DNA from 2 places in the Spirillospora sp. NPDC047279 genome. Region 1 is predicted to be linked to the other one. Evidence: riboswitches for the same ligand, from Rfam matches in the RefSeq annotation. Region 1 holds a riboswitch; the other holds the start of a gene.
What was found. A riboswitch is a leader RNA that binds a small molecule or an ion and turns the genes downstream of it on or off. The one in region 1 is predicted to bind thiamine pyrophosphate.
Positions count from the first base shown of each region.

Region 2: another riboswitch for thiamine pyrophosphate. It lies ahead of thiC (phosphomethylpyrimidine synthase ThiC); the one in region 1 lies ahead of ABZ810_RS26590 (cytosine permease).

Region 1 is NZ_JBEYUA010000010.1:287,499-291,685, reverse strand. It holds gene ABZ810_RS26595 (PAS domain S-box protein) at 1-103, opposite strand, end outside; gene ABZ810_RS26590 (cytosine permease) at 219-1,676, opposite strand; TPP riboswitch at 1,668-1,798, opposite strand; gene ABZ810_RS26585 (rhodanese-like domain-containing protein) at 1,843-2,175, opposite strand; gene ABZ810_RS26580 (SSI family serine proteinase inhibitor) at 2,249-2,674, shown strand; gene ABZ810_RS26575 (DNA-formamidopyrimidine glycosylase family protein) at 2,779-3,642, opposite strand; gene ABZ810_RS26570 (heavy-metal-associated domain-containing protein) at 4,024-4,187, shown strand, end outside.
Region 2 is NZ_JBEYUA010000022.1:77,492-81,678, forward strand. It holds gene ABZ810_RS40365 (ATP-dependent DNA helicase RecQ) at 1-567, opposite strand, end outside; gene thiC (phosphomethylpyrimidine synthase ThiC) at 621-2,354, opposite strand; TPP riboswitch at 2,350-2,463, opposite strand; gene ABZ810_RS40375 (amidohydrolase) at 2,563-3,795, shown strand; gene ABZ810_RS40380 (histidine kinase) at 3,871-4,187, shown strand, end outside.

The DNA of each region.
Region 1 (4,187 bases):
GATTCCACACCGTCACCCGGAACGAGCGGTCCACGGCAACGATCGCATCCGCCGCGCACTCGATGACCGCGCGGAGGATCGGGTCGTGAACCGAAAGCTGCACGTGTGTATCGTGCCACCGGATCTTGCGGTGCCGCCGGGCATCCAGTGCCGAAACGTTTCCACCGGCGACCGCGTTCTCCCGCAAACCTTCGCCGTCGGGATCGTTCACCGGCCGTTCACGCGGCGGCAGAGTCGATCTTGCCGTCGTTCCGGCCGCCGCCCCCGCCGCCGCCGAGCCCGGCGACCCGGCCGACCAGCAGCGTCGCGATTCCGGCCACCAGGAACGACAGCAGCGAGGCGCTCATCCAGCTCTGCGCGGTGAACCCGATCGCCTCCTGGACGTCCTGCCAGAAGCCGGCCCACCAGCTCACCGTGCCGGGGTTGATCAGCTGGTACGTGACGAAGCCCACCGCCCAGGCGGCGATCATGCCCCAGCGGGACGGTGCCGTGACCGAGGTGTTCCAGTCGCCCCGCCGGCCGCTCTGCCCGAGGGGGGACGACCCCCCACGCCCCCCGTCCGGCGTGGTGGGCTTCGCCCGTGAAAGCCGTCCCCGCCCCAGGAAGAAGTCCGCGGCGAGCACGCCCAGCATGGGCACGAAGACCGAGCCGATCAGTGACAGGAAGCTCGCGTAGTCGCCGATGTCGAGGATCAGCGCCAGCCCGGTGATCAGCGCGCCGAGCGCGACGGTCAGGACCCGGCGGTCGGCGCGCGGCACCAGGTTCTGGATGGAGACGGCGGTGGAGTAGACGTTGGCGAACGACTGGTCGGCCTCGCGCAGCACGAACACGGCGAAGAAGAGCGTGCCCAGTGTCACGCCCAGGAACGGGTCGAAGATCTTGGTGGAGTCGCCCGCGACCAGCGCCAGGGCCAGCAGGCCGAGGACGTAGGCGATGATCTGGGTGGCCGAGTAGCCGACCGCCGCGGCGCCGAACGCGCTGCGGGCACTGCGGGCGTGCCGCGTGTAGTCGGCGGCCACCGGCACCCAGGAGATCGACACGGCGAGCGCCGCGTCGGCGCCGATCCAGAACCCGCCCCACGAGCCCTCGGTGAGGTCGGGCAGCGGCTCGCGCAGCAGCTGGACGTAGAAGTAGACGAGCGCGATCATCACCGCGACCGTCACGTACCTGCGCAACATCCGGACCGAGCCCAGCGGCCAGATGGTCAGGACCGTGGTGAGCACGCCCGCCGCGATCACGTACCCCCAGCGCGGCACGCCGTCCCAGAGCGCCCGCGCCGCGTCCGCGATCACGATCAGCTCGAACGTGCCCCAGCCGATGAGCTGGGCGATGTTGAGCACGGTCGGCACGTACGACAGGCGCGCGCCGAACAGCCCGCGCAGCAGCACCATCGCGGGCTTCCCGGTGATCGCGCCGGGCGCCGCCGACAGGCCCAGCATCAGCCCGCCGATGGCGGTGCCGACGGCCATGGCGACGATGCCGGCCACGATCGACAGGGTCGGCACGCCGTTCGCGTCCGGCGCGAGCACGGTGTACGCGCCGGAGAAGGCGAACAGGCTGACCCCGAGGTTGGCCCAGAAGGCGCCCTGGTCCCAGAAGCTGAGGACCTTGGGCGCCGGTTCGTCGAGGGTGTACGGCACCTCGTCACGAGGGCGTTCACGCAGGCTGGACGTCATCGAGCACGCTCCCTACGCCGGCATTACCCGGACAGGTTCATGCGGTCGGCGACGCCCTTGCCGTCCGTGGACGACCAGTCGCCCTCTCAGCCCGGTCGGCCCGAGCTCCCGCGGTGGGGTGAGGCTGTGAACGGGACGAATCGTACATCGTCCCCGCCGGATCGTGTCAGGCCACGTAGGGCGGCCCCGCCGCGTCGCCCTCCATCGGCCGTCCGGCCTCGGCCCAGCGCTTCATGCCCCCGTCGACGTTCTTGGCCAGCCATCCGGCCTGGTTGAGCGCGACCGTCACCTGCGCCGACCGGGCGCCGGACCGGCAGATCACGTAGACGTCCTGATCGCGCGGGATCTCCCCGGCACGATCGCTCAGCTCGGCCATCGAGATGTGCGCGGCCCCGGGCGCGTGCCCGGCGTCCCACTCATGTTGCTCACGGACGTCGAGAAGGTAGGCGCCCTCCGGAACCTCGGCCGCGTCCACGGCCGGGACGTCGTCCCCGAAAATCATCACTCCTCCATGGAACCGCGCGGAACCCTCCCGCGTCGAATCACGCATGCGGTATCGGACGCTCCTTTACATGACGCCCGGCATAGCCATGATCATGTCACTGGCCGCCTGCGGCGAGGAACCGGCCTCCAGCTCCCCCGGCAACACGACCGCACCGACGTCCGTCTCGCCCTCCGCCTCCAAGGACGCCCTGACCGTGCAGGTCAAGGCCTCAGAGCAGGCGGCGGCCAAGGACTGGACGCTCAACTGCGAACCCGTGGGAGGCGATCATCCCGACGCGGCGAAGGCCTGCGCGGCCCTGACCAAGGCCCAGGACCCGTTCAAGGCCCCGCCCGCCGACCAGATGTGCACGAAGATCTACGGTGGCCCCCAGGTCGCCACCGTCAAGGGCACCTGGCAGGGTAAGCCCGTGGACGCGAAGTTCACCCGCGGCGACGGCTGCGAGATGAGCCGCTGGCAGAAGCTCTCGCCTCTGTTCGGCGGCGTCCCCCGGTAGACCGCTGACGAGTCCACCCCGTTCGGACTCGGTCAGCTGGAGAAGGCCCCGGTCGGCGCGCGACCGGGGCCTTCTCATGTCGGCGGCCTTCCTTCAGGGTCTTCTCACTTCAGGAGCCGGGACATGCGGCGGTCGGCGAGCGGCTTGCCGCCCGTCTGGCAGGTGGGGCAGTACTGCAGGGACGAGTCGGCGAACGACACCTCGCGGATCGTGTCGCCGCAGATCGGGCACTTCTGGCCCGTCCGGCCGTGCACGCGCAGGCCGGTCTTCTTCTCGCCCTTGAGGTCCTGCGCCTCCAGCCCGCGCGACCGCTCCACCGCGTCGTTGAGGGTGGTCACGATCGCCTCGTGCAGGGTCGCGATGTCGTCGTCGGTGAGCGAGGAGGCCATCTTGAACGGCGACATCCTGGCGACGTGCAGCACCTCGTCGGAGTAGGCGTTGCCGATGCCGGCGATCACCTTCTGGTCGCGGAGCAGGCCCTTGATCTGCGTCCGCCGCCCCTGGACGATCCCGGCCAGCCGTTCGGTGGTGAACGACCCGTCGAGCGGATCGGGCCCCAGCGAGGCCACCCCGGGCACCTCGGCGGGGTCGCGCACGAGGTAGACGGCCAGGCCCTTCTTGGTGCCGGCCTCGGTCAGGTCGAAGCCGGACCCGTCGTCGAGGTGCACCCGCAGGGCCAGCGGATTCTTACCCCCCGGGCGTACCGGTTTGGTGGGCACCTCGTCCCGCCAGCGCAACCATCCGGCCCTGGCCAGGTGAACGACCAGGTGCAGGCCGTCGATGTCGAAGTCGAGGAACTTGCCGTGCCGGGCGACACCGGTGACGGTCAGACCGCCGAGCGAAGTGATCGGCGGGTCGTACGTCTTGAGCGCGGAGATGGCGAGAACATCGACTCGGGCGACCGCGTGGCCGGTCGCGCGCTCTCGCAGGAAGGTGGCGAGCGCCTCCACCTCAGGTAGCTCGGGCATGCTCAACAGTATCCGTGACATCCGATGTCCACAGCCCTGTGGATACCTGTGGACAACCCTGTGAGAAACTCGCGATCGCCTGCGGTGTGGGCAGATCGGGACCGGCAATACCTCAATGAATGCCCACAAAAGCCGCCACGCGCCTGGTCCGGAAGGGCTAGTCAACGTTGTGGATAACCACCCCCTGCCGACGGACCTCCACCCCCTGCGGACGGGGCGGACGGCCGGCGGGTCACCGTCCGGTGGCCGCCGGGCGACCGGCACCGTGGAATAACCCCTAGGGGGTAGGGGTTGCGACCCCTGTCGGGTTGTGGCACCATGAAGTCCACGAAATACCCCCCAGGGGTACGAAATGACGAAGGGCCTGAGGAGATGAGCGCGATGAGCACCACCACCTACACCGTCGTCGGGATGACCTGCGGCCACTGCGTCGGCTCGGTCAAGGAGGAGGTCGGCCAGGTCTCCGGCGTCGGCTCCGTCGAGGTCGATCTCCAGAGCGGCCGGCTGACCGTCACCAGTGAGCAGCCCGTGGACGAGGCCCTGAT
Region 2 (4,187 bases), on a different contig from region 1:
CGACGCGGTGGCGGTCAGCGCGATGACCGGAGGGTGGCCGAGCCGTTCGATGACCCGGCCCAGCTGGAGGTAGTCGGGCCGGAAGTCGTGGCCCCAGGCCGAGACGCAGTGCGCCTCGTCGACCGCGATCAGCGACGGCCTCGCCGCCAGGAGCCGGTCCACGACCTCGGGTTTGGCCAGTTGCTCGGGAGCGAGGAAGACGTACTCGGCCTTGCCCGCCCGCACCTGCTCCAGCGAGTCCGCGCTGGAACCGGCCGGCTGGGCCGAGTTGACGGCGACCGCGCCGCCGGCGTTCCGCCGGGCGAGCACGAGCATCTGGTCGCGTTGCAGCGCGATCAGCGGAGAGATCACGATCGTCGGGCCGTCCAGCAACTGGGCCGGCACCTGGTAGGCCGCCGACTTGCCGCTGCCGGTCGGCATCACCACCAGGACGTCGCGCCCCCGGAGCAGGTGCTCCATCGCCTCGCCCTGGCCCGGCCGCAGCTCCCGCCAGTCGAAGACCTCCCTGGCGACGCGGCGGATCCGCCGCCGGCCGGTGAACCTGCCCCATCCATCTCGAACGCCCATCGATCACCTCCGTGGTGCGCGCTGTGTTACCCCGAGGCCGTGGACTTAGTCCGTCAGCCGTCGGCGGGCGCGACGGGAAGGTAGACCGTGCCGCCGGAGGCCTGGAACTCGGCCGATTTCTCGCGCATTCCGGCGGCGAGCGCGTCGGCGCCGGTGAGGCCGTTCTCGTCCGCGTACCTGCGCACGTCCTGGGTGATCTTCATCGAGCAGAAGTGCGGACCGCACATCGAGCAGAAGTGCGCGGTCTTGGCCGGGGCCGCGGGCAGCGTCTCGTCGTGGAACGAGCGGGCGGTGTCCGGGTCGAGGGAGAGGTTGAACTGGTCCTCCCAGCGGAACTCGAACCGGGCGTCCGACAACGCGTCGTCCCACGCCTGGGCGCCCGGATGCCCCTTGGCGAGGTCGGCGGCGTGCGCGGCGATCTTGTACGCGATCACGCCGGCCTTGACGTCGTCGCGGTCGGGCAGGCCCAGGTGCTCCTTGGGCGTGACGTAGCAGAGCATCGCGGTGCCGTACCAGCCGATCATCGCGGCGCCGATGGCCGAGGTGATGTGGTCGTAGCCGGGCGCGATGTCGGTGGTCAGCGGCCCGAGCGTGTAGAAGGGCGCCCCGCCGCACCAGTCCTGCTGGAGGTCGACGTTCTCCTTGATCTTGTGCATCGGGACGTGCCCCGGGCCCTCGTTCATGACCTGGTTGCCGTACTCGGCGGCGATCGCGGTCAGCTCGCCCTGCGTGCGCAGCTCGGCGAACTGCGCCTCGTCGTTGGCGTCGTGGATCGACCCGGGGCGCAGGCCGTCGCCCAGCGACCAGGTGATGTCGTACGCGGCGAAGATCTCGCACAGCTCGCGGAACCGGGTGTAGAGGAAGTTCTCCTGGTGGTGGGCCAGGCACCAGGCCGCCATGATCGAGCCGCCCCGGGAGACGATGCCGGTCTTGCGGCGGGCGGTGAGCGGCACGTACGGCAGCAGCACGCCCGCGTGGACCGTCATGTAGTCGACGCCCTGCTCGGCCTGCTCGATCACGGTGTCGCGGAAGACGTCGAACGTGAGCGCGGCGGGGTCGCCGCCGACCTTCTCCAGCGCCTGGTAGAGCGGGACGGTGCCTACCGGGACGGGGGAGTTGCGCAGGATCCACTCCCGGGTGGTGTGGATGTCGCGGCCGGTCGACAGATCCATGATCGTGTCGGCGCCCCAGCGGGTCGCCCAGGTCATCTTCTCCACCTCGTCCTCGATGGAGGACGCCACCGCCGAGTTGCCGATGTTGGCGTTGACCTTGACCAGGAAGTTCCGGCCGATGATCATCGGCTCGATCTCGGGGTGGTTGACGTTGGCGGGCAGCACGGCGTGCCCGGCCGCGAGCTCGGCGCGGACGAACTCCGGCGTCACGCCCTCGCGCAGCGCGACGTACTCCATCTCCGGCGTGATGTCACCCCGGAGCGCGTACGCGCGCTGGGTGACCGGCCCGCCGGACGCCCTGCGCGGGCGGCGCGCGGCGAACGCGGCCCGGTCGCGCAGCGGGTCGGCCGGCTTGCGGCCGTCGTCCTCGGGACGCGCGGGACGGCCCTCGTACTCGGCCGTGTCGCCCCGCTCGGCGATCCACCCGGCGCGCAGTGCGGGCAGCCCGCGCCGCACGTCGGTCTCGTACGCGGGGTCGGTGTACGGCCCCGAGGTGTCGTACAGGACCACGGCGTCCCCGTTGGTCAGCGGCACCTCGCGCATCGGCACCCGCAGGTCGGGGCGCGAGCCCTGGAGGTAGGTCTTGCGGGAATGTGAAACCACGGTGTCGTTCATGACGACTCGATCTCTCCCTACGCCGGCATTACCCGGTCAGGTTCCAGCGGTCAGCGGCCGTCCCAGCCGCTATCTCAGCCCGGTTCGCCGGGCCCCCGCGATCTGTCGTGCCCGACGTTAACCCGGCGGACCCCGGTTGCCGCAACCGCGTCCGGCGCGGTATTCGCGTGCGCGGCGACGGGGTATCAGCCGTCACGGGGGGTAATCAATGTCGACCGACGCAGTGGCCGGGCTGGACGAGATCCGGCCCGCCCTGACCGATCTCTACAAGGATCTCCACGCGCATCCGGAGCTCTCGTTCGCCGAGCACCGCACCGCCGGGGTGATCGCCGAACGGCTCACCGGGCTCGGGCTGGAGGTGACGACCGGCGTCGGCCGGACCGGGGTGGTGGGGGCCCTGCGCAACGGCGCCGGGCCGATGGTGCTGCTGCGCGCCGACTTCGACGCGCTGCCGGTCACCGAGCGCACCGGGCTGCCGTACGCGAGCGAGACCGACGGCGTGATGCACGCGTGCGGGCACGACATGCACGTGACCTGCCTGCTCGGCGCGCTCGACCTGCTGAACGGGGCGCGCGACTCCTGGTCGGGCACGGTGCTGGCGGTCTTCCAGCCCGCCGAGGAGATCGGCGCCGGTGCCCGCGCGATGGTCGACGACGGGCTCTACGACCGGTTCGGCCGGCCGGACGTCGTGCTGGGCCAGCACGTCGGGCCGTTCCCCGCGGGCTGGCTGGGCGCCCACGCCGGGCCGGCCTTCGCCGCGACGGACGCCCTGGACGTGCGGATGTACGGGCGGGGCGGGCACGGCTCGCGGCCGGAGACCACGATCGACCCGGTCGTCATGGCGGCCGCGACCGTCATGCGCCTGCAGACCGTGGTGTCGCGCGAGGTCTCGGGCAACGACACCGCCGTGGTGACGGTGGGGGCGATCCAGGCGGGCACCAAGGACAACATCATCCCGGACGAGGCCGAACTCAAGATCAACATCCGGACGTTCACCGAGGCCGTGCGGGGCAAGGTCCTGGCGGCGGTGGAGCGCGTCATCAAGGCCGAGGCGGCCGCCTCCGGCGCGCCGCGCGGCCCGGAGATCGGCACGGAGTACACCTTCCCCGTGGTGACCAACGACCCCGCGGCCACCGAGCGCACGATGGCGGCGTTCCGCGACCGCTTCGGGGCCGACCACGTCATCGACCCCGGGCCGGCGACGGGCAGCGAGGACGTCGGGCACTTCGCCACCTCGGCCGGGGTGCCGATCTGCTACTGGCTCTTCGGCGGCTGCGACCCGGAGACGTTCCTGACGGCGCTGAAGAACGACCGGGTGGAGCAGGACGTCCCGTCCAACCACTCGCCGGGGTTCGCCCCGGTCATCGAGCCGACGGTGACCGCCGGCGTGACCGCGATGGTCACCGCCGCGCTCACCTGGCTCGGCCCCGCGGCGGGCTGACGGCCGGCACCCTCGGGACACACCGCGACGGGCACCCGGCCGGAGGTCAAGGGAGGGGTCGGCTACGGTATTGGCGTGGTGAGCGTGCGCGGGATGCGGCCGGAGACGGTGGACGGCCTGATCGCTGCCGTCCTGGCGGGCGCGGCGCTGGCGGTGACGCTGGCCTGGCCCGACGAACGGACCCTGGACGCCGGCGGGCTGGCCCTGCTGATCGGGATGCACGTGCCCCTGGTGTGGCGGCGGCGCGTGCCCGGCGTCGTGCTGCTGGCCTTCCTGGTGCTCGTGCTCCCGTTCCACGTGCTCGGCTACCAGCACCACGCGGTGGTGCCCGCCACGATGCTGGCGCTCTTCACCTACGCCCTGATGGGACGGCGCGTCCGGGCGGCCGTGAC